3 regions of the Bartonella saheliensis genome follow, and region 3 is predicted to be linked to each of the others. Evidence: predicted binding sites of a transcription regulator. Region 3 holds the regulator's gene; each other region holds the start of a gene.
The links. Region 3 encodes LexA, which represses DNA repair genes until DNA is damaged. Its sites were predicted from a motif close to TGTTCNNNNTGTGTTCNG; they were not measured.
Positions count from the first base shown of each region.

Region 1: a site for LexA is predicted at 1,719-1,736, ahead of ruvC (crossover junction endodeoxyribonuclease RuvC). Genes of this name have one in related genera too.
Region 2: a site for LexA is predicted at 1,762-1,779, ahead of recA (recombinase RecA). Genes of this name have one in related genera too.

Region 1 covers NZ_LR607195.1:32,911-36,110, forward strand. Annotated here, with positions in the region: gene ruvB (Holliday junction branch migration DNA helicase RuvB) at 1-7, opposite strand, end outside; gene ruvA (Holliday junction branch migration protein RuvA) at 21-638, opposite strand; gene FS875_RS10060 (YjeF N-terminal domain-containing protein) at 670-840, opposite strand; gene FS875_RS10065 (hypothetical protein) at 837-1,001, opposite strand; gene FS875_RS10070 (hypothetical protein) at 998-1,162, opposite strand; gene ruvC (crossover junction endodeoxyribonuclease RuvC) at 1,159-1,668, opposite strand; gene FS875_RS00180 (DUF1465 family protein) at 2,173-2,691, opposite strand; gene FS875_RS00185 (OpgC family protein) at 2,860-3,200, opposite strand, start outside.
Region 2 covers NZ_LR607213.1:9,888-13,087, reverse strand. Annotated here, with positions in the region: gene FS875_RS06365 (replication-associated recombination protein A) at 1-954, shown strand, start outside; gene recA (recombinase RecA) at 1,903-2,946, shown strand; gene alaS (alanine--tRNA ligase) at 3,153-3,200, shown strand, end outside.
Region 3 covers NZ_LR607224.1:859-4,058, reverse strand. Annotated here, with positions in the region: tRNA gene FS875_RS07685 (tRNA-Lys) at 74-149, opposite strand; gene lexA (transcriptional repressor LexA) at 1,172-1,885, shown strand; gene rimO (30S ribosomal protein S12 methylthiotransferase RimO) at 2,317-3,200, shown strand, end outside.

The DNA of each region.
Region 1 (3,200 bases), on a different contig from region 3:
TATGCATTGTTACCTTGTACTCAAGTAGGAGGAGAAAGCAATTTGAGACTATGGCGAATAAGCAGTGCAGAGGAAACAGTTTCCCCCTCAAGAGCCTTTATCGCTAAAGCAAGAGCCCGTGCAGCTTGCTCACGTTCAAAACCAAGCTTAAGCAAAGCAGAAAGTGCCTCATTTGTTGGTTGATTTGTCTCCTCCAAATGAGAGAGTGCAGGACTACGAAGAACATTTTCATTGAAGGGAAGAGCTTTGCTTTTCAGTTCGCGCACAATTCTTTCACTGACTTTTTTACCAACACCTGGAGCACGACTGATCATTCCCACATCGTTTAGAGCAATTGCTTGTGCCAATTCATCTGGTGATAAAGTGCCCAAAATTGCCAAAGCCACCTTAGCTCCTACACCTGGTACATTTTGCAGCATGCAAAACCACTCTTGTTCTACTCTTGTCGCAAAACCAAACAGGCGAATAGCCTCTTCACGCACATGTGTTTCAATAAAAAGACTTACACTCTCACCCACAGCTGATAAAGAAGAACGCAGCCGATTTGAGACAAAAACAACATAACCCACCCCATGAACATCCACAAGGATATGATCATCAAAGATATGTTCAAGGGTACCTTTTAATTTGCCAATCATGCTGTAAACTCGATCCTCTTATAATCTCCAATCATATCACAACCTTTGCATGATAAAATATATTGGCACTCTTATGAGACAAATGCCGGCAAAGCGCAAGGGCATCTCCCCCATCATTGCTACCAAATTCAGCACGTATAAACAACACAACCATCCTAGCATGATCAACAAAGATGCGTTGAAAATGGCTCTGACCCATCATACCATCACCCTTGCACGATCAGAAATGCTAGTACGATGCACGCTCAAGCACAGAACAAAGGCGCCTCCCCTATCACTGCTACCAAATTCAGCACGTGTAAACAACGCAACCAGCCCAACATGATCAACAAAGATGCGTTGAAAATGGCTCTGACCCATCATGCCATCACCCTTGCACGATCAGAAACGCTAGGACGATGCCCGCTCAAGCACAGAACAAAGGCGCCTCCCCTATCACTGCTACCAAATTCAGCACGTATAAACAACGCAACCAGCCCAACATGATCAACAAAGATGCGTTGAAAATGGCTCTGACCCATCATGCCATCACCCTTGCACGATCAGAAATGCTAGTACGATGCATGCTATGGCACAGAGCAAGAGCAAGGGCATCCGCCGCATCACTGCTATCAAACTCAGCCCGTGGCAACAAAACTTTTACCATCATATGAATTTGTTCTTTATCACCATGCCCAACCCCAATAACCGACTTTTTGACTTTATTTGGAGCATATTCAAAAACGGGAAGATTTGCCTGCGCTGGAACAAGCAAAGCAACAGCACGCGCTTGACCAAGTTTTAAAGTTGCCGTAGCATCTTTGTTAACAAACACATGCTCCACGGCAGCTTCATGGGGCATAAATTGATGTACAATCTCTGAGAGCCCTTTGTGGAGCTGGCAGAGTCTGGAGGCAAGGTCACAGCGTACATCAGAAGAAACGGTCCCTGCTGCAATGAATTGAAAGCGATTGCCAGAGAGATCGATAACGCCCCACCCTGTCCGCCGTAATCCTGGATCAATACCTATAATACGAATCGTCTCTGCCATAATTTTCAGTCTATACACTTTTCACACATTTGCACAAAGATTACCCAACAAAGAAAACAAAGGCAACAAAGACGAACACTTAAAAAAAGCAGTTACTCAACACATCCCTTGAGAGGGCAAAGAGAATGCAAAATAAAAAAGCACTGTGTGGCAATTTTTTAAGAGCGCCCAAATGCGCTCTTCAGCAATTCGATTTGTTTGCCACCGGATTATCCTCTTCCACAACATCGACAAAACCATCTTCTTTGCCAATGCACAGAGAATGCATATAGGCTTCGCATTGCATGCACACGCCTTTGATCAAAGTAAAGACACCTACCCTATCAATATCTACCCTCTCTAAAATGGTCTCCAGCCTATAGATATTTTCCCGCACTTTAAAAGAGATTGTGAGGAGAAAGAAAACAAACACAGCAACACAGAAAATGGAGCAAAAAATTGCTCAACACACCCCTTGAGAGGGCAAAGAGAATGCAAAATAAAAAAGCACTGTGTGACAATTTTTTAAGAGCGCCCAAATGCGCTCTTCAACAATTCGATTTGTTTGCCCACCGGATTATCCTCTTCCACAACATCGACAGAACCATCTTCTTTGCCAATGCGCATATATTGCATACGTGCCTCCAGCCGAAGAGAACGGGCCACAAAGTCCCGGAAAATTTCTGGCAATACGTGCCAATGAGTCGTTTCCGATTGCAATGTTGGTGTATGAAGCGATACTTTAGCAATTTCTTTTTGTATTTGTTCTGGTGACATTTCTCCTTCACGTTCTGCACGAAGAAGGAGGAGTTGAGAAGCAATCTGCATAAGTCGTGTACTTAAATACATAGCTTCTTTGGCATACATCGCAGAAATCTCTGTTGAAAGAGAACGTGCTGCTAATTTACCTTCGGTGTCAATATAAGTTGCTGTTTCTTCAATGAGCTTCATGGTCTCTTCATAGAGACGATTAAAAGCATTTTCAAAAGCATCATGCTCAATCATGATAATGGGTTCATCATAGGGACGTTTATGTGCACTCACGCTTTTATACTCCACATATCAGCACAAGAATTATACTCCTCAACGAAAAGAGAATAAAAAAGTTTCTTTCGTTGCTGTTGAGAATGCATTTTTTTAAACTGACTACCTCTTTTAAAACTTTTACGCAACGCGCTTCTTATTCTAAGGTTAACGCGCTATAAGACAGCGTTACAAACGGATAAGTTTCCCAGAAGAAAACCGTTGAAGCGCTCGACGTTTTTCCCAATAATAGGCGACTCCAAACTGCAGAGCAATGCCACTTATAATCAAGAGACTATCGGAAAAAAACGTTGCCGTCATCACTGTTTTTAAAATTTGTGCAAACATAGCAAAAACAGTTCCGGTTACAAAGACGGGCAGGCTGTATTTTCCTAGAATTGCCAAGGGGTGTTGTTTGGAGACATAAAACCAATTATGCAAGCGTGGCCAACAAAGGATGAGAGCTGCGAATGCTACGATATGGAAGAGACGCGGCAAACTTAAAAAGGTTTTATTAAAATTCAGCAAGG
Region 2 (3,200 bases), on a different contig from region 3:
AATCGTGCACAGCAGGATAGTTTTCTTCCTGTGATGGAAGATGGTACGGTGGTCCTTATCGGTGCAACAACTGAAAATCCTTCTTTTGAACTTAATGCTGCTCTTCTTTCGCGTGCGCGGGTTTTAACATTTCTTTCTCATGATCATGAAAGTTTAGGCATGCTTTTGAAGCGTGCTGAAAAGGTGGTAGGGAAGCCTCTTCCTTTGGATGAGGGAGCCAGAGATGTTTTGATAGGGATGTCTGATGGTGATGCACGGGTAGCATTAACATTAGCAGAGGAAGTTTGGTCTGTTGTGCGCGCGGAAGAGATTCTTGATGCTGGTGCGTTGCAAAAAGTTATTCAGCGTCGTGCACCCATTTATGATAAAGGACGAGATGGCCACTATAATCTCATTTCAGCGTTGCATAAATCTGTTCGTGGCTCTGATCCTGATGCGGCACTTTATTACTTAGCACGTATGTTGGATGCTGGCGAAGATCCTCTCTATATTGGGCGAAGATTGGTTCGTATGGCTATTGAAGATGTTGGTTTGGCGGATCCTCAAGCTCTTGTCATTTGTAATGCGGCAAAAGATGCTTATGATTATTTAGGATCACCAGAAGGGGAATTGGCTTTGGCACAGGCATGTCTTTATGTTGCAACGGCCCCAAAGTCAAACGCAACATATCTCGCATATAAAGCTGCATTGCGTTGTGCACAAAAAAATGGTTCTCTACCACCTCCTAAACATATCCTTAATGCACCGACAAAATTAATGAAGGAAGAAGGGTATGGAGAGGGGTATTGTTATGACCATGATGAACCAGATGCTTTCTCTGGACAAGAATATTTTCCTGAAAAACTTGGGCGCCAGAGTTATTATAAACCAGTTGAGCGTGGATTTGAGCGTGAAATTGTGAAACGTCTTGAATGGTGGAAACAATTGCGCAAAAAACGTAAAAATCAATCATAAAATTTGAATTAAAACACGTTTTTTATTGAACTTGGATTTGTTTTTATCCCTCGTGTCATTGTATGAACAATTTAGTTTTATTTTAAATATTTATTGCATTGCTCGTAGTGCAGCTTTTTTGATCCCTTCAAAAGACATATCTTTTTATGGATTCAAATTAAGAAATATGTCATTCAACTCTTAAAGCTACTTTTTAATTGAGTAACATATTGATTATCCGCTGTTTTGTAGGTTGAATGAGGACTTCTAGATACTGTATGTTCTTTCATTTTAAATCTCATCAATCACAACCATTTGCTTGTATGTTACATGCTGGATTAACGTGTGATAAAAACTGTATAAGAAAAAACTAAAAATGACTTTTATGAAGAGTCTCAAGTGTTGAGAGTTACCGCAACATTGGGGGCGGGAAAAGTTTGGTGGTGGTGTTAATGATCATGGTACTGAGCATAAAGAGGTTGTTGCTCAATGGATTTATACCATTTCACGAGTGCTGTCCTAAAATGGGTGTAACGAGCGTTGAAAGATGCTTTTTTAAAACAAGTAAGTGATATGCAACATAAAAGTGTTTTGTTTTTTGATGCAATGGGTGTGGTCTTGATTGATGAGGTATTTTTATGATTAAGGGGAGAGTTTGTTTCTTAGAAAACCAAGGAGTAGGCAGAAAGATCAAACATTGTGTTGAAATTTAAATTGTTTCTTTTCTAGAGAGAGATAAATGTGTTAACTTGCTCGCGTGTAGAAATATTATTTTATTTGGATTCTATGTTGTGTCATAAGATAGGGAATACCATTTCTTTATTTTGCAGGTCGTGATGTGTTATAGACATAACGTAAGGGTAAGGATGAAAATAGTCTGTGAAAATCTAAACTTAAAGCTTTAGTTAAATTAAAAGTACAATGTACAGTTTAAGTATTAGATCATTATGAATCGTCAAGGATATAATCGTGGATAAAACAAAAGCTCTCGATGCTGCTCTCGCTCAAATTGAACGTTCTTTCGGTAAAGGCTCCATTATGCGTCTTGGGCAAAAGGAGCAAGTTGTTGAAATTGAAACAATTCCAACAGGTTCGTTGTCCTTGGATATTGCTTTGGGTGTTGGTGGATTACCAAAAGGGCGGATTGTTGAGATTTATGGACCAGAAAGTTCTGGAAAGACAACATTGGCTCTTCATGCTATTGCTGAAGCACAGAAAATTGGTGGAATTTGTGCTTTTATTGATGCCGAGCACGCCCTTGATCCCATTTATGCGCGAAAGCTTGGTGTTGATTTAGAAAACCTGTTTATTTCTCAGCCGGATACTGGTGAGCAGGCATTAGAAATTACAGAAACGTTGGTGCGTTCTGGTGCTGTGGATGTGCTTGTTGTTGACTCTGTGGCAGCTTTAACACCGCGTGCAGAGATTGATGGTGAAATGGGTGATGCTTTACCTGGATTGCAAGCGCGCTTGATGAGTAAAGCTTTACGGAAACTTACGGCTTCAATTTTCCGCTCTAACTGTATGGTGATCTTTATTAATCAAATTCGCATGAAAATTGGTGTGATGTTTGGTTCTCCTGAAACAACAACAGGTGGGAATGCTTTAAAGTTTTATGCTTCTGTTCGTTTGGATATTCGCCGCATTGGCTCCATTAAAGATCGGGATATGATCGTTGGTAATCAGACCCGTGTTAAAGTGGTGAAGAATAAGTTGGCTCCTCCCTTCAAACAGGTTGAATTTGATATTATTTATGGTGAGGGGATTTCCAAATTAGGTGAGTTGATTGATTTGGGAGTTAAAGTTGGTATTGTGGAAAAATCTGGCTCGTGGTTTTCTTATAATTCTCAACGTTTAGGGCAGGGACGTGAAAATGCGAAGCAGTTTTTGCGCCAGCATCCGGAAATTGCTGCAGAAATTGAAACAGCTTTGCGTCAAAATGCTGGTTTGATTGCCATTGAATTGTTAGAAAATGCAGGAGCAGATGTGACAGAAAGTGATGAAGCAATTTGATGTTCTATTTATTTGAGTATTAAGTGCTTTATTTCAGGTTTTTCTATTTTTATTTGTTTGAGTTTTAAATATACAGTCTTTTTTTCTCAATTTTTTTAATAAATATTCCATTCTTTGATTAAATTAACTCCATGCGTGGCAAAGAGGATATTTAACGATGGGGATTTTTCTTTTATGGTTTGGTGCTGTATTCTGCAGGTGTAGATATGAATAGTGTTAATAATATCCGGTCAACATTTTTGGATTATTTTCAT
Region 3 (3,200 bases):
ACAAAAAACTAAAAAGAACCAAAGTAATAAAGATTCTCAAACTTCTGTATAGCTTATCCATATCATATAAATTTGGTGAGCGCGCAGGGATTCGAACCCTGGACCTACTGATTAAAAGTCAGTTGCTCTACCAGCTGAGCTACGCGCTCTCACACAAGCTATTTAGTTTGCAGACTATCTAGTTTGTAGAAAGTGAAGGGAACATACGGTTGACTTTTCATTTGGTCAACACTTTTTGGAAAAAAATATTATTATTTTTTCTAGTTATCAATAATTTTTCGTTTTTTTCCTTTCTTCGTCATTGTAGAGTTGCTCTTTGATCTTCTTTTTGAAATCTCAATACAAAAATAATCTAACAATAAAAATGCCTTTTGTATTTTCTTTCAATAAGCAGAAATTATCATAATATGAGGGGTGGAAAAATAATATGGTAGTGTAAACTTTTGAGATGTGAAGATAGCGTTGCCCAATAGATTTTATGTTATTTACAAGATCATTTTGAAGAAAGTGAGCACATTGAAAGATATCTTTTTTTAATAAATATGCGAATGAGCAACAATGGAATTTTGAAGAAGTGGTTTTCATTCAGGCATGATGATTCTATAACGAAAGCCAGCTATTTTATAGAATATAAGCAGATGTGAAACAAAAAAATTTAGTCTCATTGAAAATATCTGACATGACTCTAAATTATGCTCATTATTGTGGTTGTAGATAATTTGACTAAATAATAAAAAAACACAGACAATATACAAAATGATTCTAAATATACATAAAGTGATCCGTTACGCTATTAAAAGAATGTATTTTATTTAACTTTTTATATGAGAAAATTATAAAAAACGTAGATCTATAAAATAGAAGAATAACATTGATCATAAAAATTAGGTATTGAATAATTCAGTCGGAGCTATAAAATATTTTTTATATATCGCTTAATATTAGTATAGTTTTATAATATATAAATAATATTATAATAACTTTATTAAAGTAAACTTCATACTTATCATATATTAAATATGTCTATAAATAAACATGTTTCCTAATTAACTTCACTTATAAGATCAAAAATTAAAGAAAATAATTTTTATTTAGCGAAAAAAATTAGAATTATTATATATACACGTATTTTTTACTGTGATCTTTTTTATTCTTTTGATTGGAACATTGAATGCTGACATGTAAACAATATGAGCTCCTCTTGTTTATTCACAATCATGTAAAAGAAACAGGTGTTCCCCCTTCTTTTGAAGAAATGAAAAATGCTTTAGAACTTTCTTCAAAGTCTGGCATTCATAAGCTCATTATAGCCTTAGAACAACGAGGTTTTATACGTCGTTTACCCAATCGTGCTCGTGCAGTAGAGGTGATTCGACTCCCTGAGAAAATAACATTTAGCCTTTCTTTAGCACGTAAGATTTCTCCCAGTATGATAGAAAAAAATAAAAGAAATATATCAAAAAACTTAGCTACTTTTGAGAATTTTGAGGAAGAAGAAAAAAAAAATATCACAATCCCCATTATGGGACGTATTTCTGCGAGTGTGCCCGCCTCTGCTATACTGCAACAAACAAGTACACTTTCTCTTCCACACGATATGGTTAATACAGGTGAACACTATGCATTAGAAGTTAAAGATAATTCTATGGTGGAGGCTGGTATCCTTGATAAAGATACGATTATTGTGAAACGCCAAAATACAGCAATATCAGGTGAAATTATTGTCGCATTCATTGATAAAAAAGAAGCAACATTAAAACGTTATCGACGCAAAGGAACCTCTATTGCATTAGAAGCCGCCAATCCTCACTACGAAGTACGTACATACAAATCCGAACGTGTAGAAATACAAGGTAAACTTACCGGGCTTATTCGCAAATATTAAAAATAAACCTATATATGGAGTGGATATCGCAATAAAATATAGTAAAAAACTACTGAGTATTTTTCGATACTGTGCCATACGCAGTTAACTTTCTTCCTACAGCTAAAGGATGCGCTTAATTCTGTCTATAAATAATCTAAATTCTTTATCGATTGGATTTCATTTTCTTAAGGCTCGACAAGTAAGCTTTAAAATATTCATCACGCACTCTAAAAGAGCTTTAATGCTTTGAAGGAGTCTGTCTTATATCATCGCTCTCAAAACAGTATTTGACAGTGTAATAAAATAAAATTGTAAGCATACACAAAATAATCTAGAAAAAAATTAAATAAATTTGTAACAGATTGTTATCTATAAAAATAAAGAATATTTCTTACTTTTTAAGTCAATAAAAGCAAAACGCAATCGTTCATAGTAATTATAGGATTATCATGGTAGCACCTCGTATTAGTTTTGTCTCTCTCGGATGCCCAAAAGCACTTGTAGATTCTGAGCGAATTATTACAAGTCTCCGTTCTGAAGGATATGAAATTTCGCGTCAACATCAAGGAGCTGATGTCGTTATTGTGAATACCTGCGGTTTTCTTGACTCTGCCAGAAAAGAATCATTAGCCAATATTGATGAAGCTCTTAAAAAAAATGGAAAAGTTATTGTAACAGGGTGCCTTGGTGCTGATCCTGAGGTTATTCGCCAAGAATACCCTAATGTATTGGCCATTACAGGACCACAAGCTTATGAAAGTGTTATACAAGCTGTTCATACAGCAATTCCCCCTGTTCATGATCCTTTTCTTGATTTAGTTCCTCCCCAAGGTATTCGTTTAACACCTCGCCATTACGCCTACTTAAAGATTTCTGAAGGATGCTCTAACAGGTGTAGTTTTTGTATCATCCCTACACTGCGTGGTGATCTTACTTCACGTCCTATCAGTGATGTTCTTCGTGAAGCTGAAAAACTTGTACAAGCAGGTGTAAAGGAACTCTTGGTTATTTCACAAGATACGAGTGCTTATGGTATTGATCTTAAATATCTCGAAAATTCTTGGAAAGATCGTACAATCAAAACCAAATTCTTTGATCTTTGTCGCGAATTAGGTGATATGGGCATTTGGGTGCGTATGCATTACGTTTATCCTTATCCCCATGTGGATGAAGTTATTGAACTTATGGCGGCAAAAAAAATTCTTCCTTATCTGGATATACCTTTTCAGCATGCATCACCGACTGTTTTGCGTCATATGAAGCGCCCTGCTCTTATGGAAAAAACAAACCGTAGAATTGAAAAGTGGCGAAAAATATGTCCAGATCTTGCTTT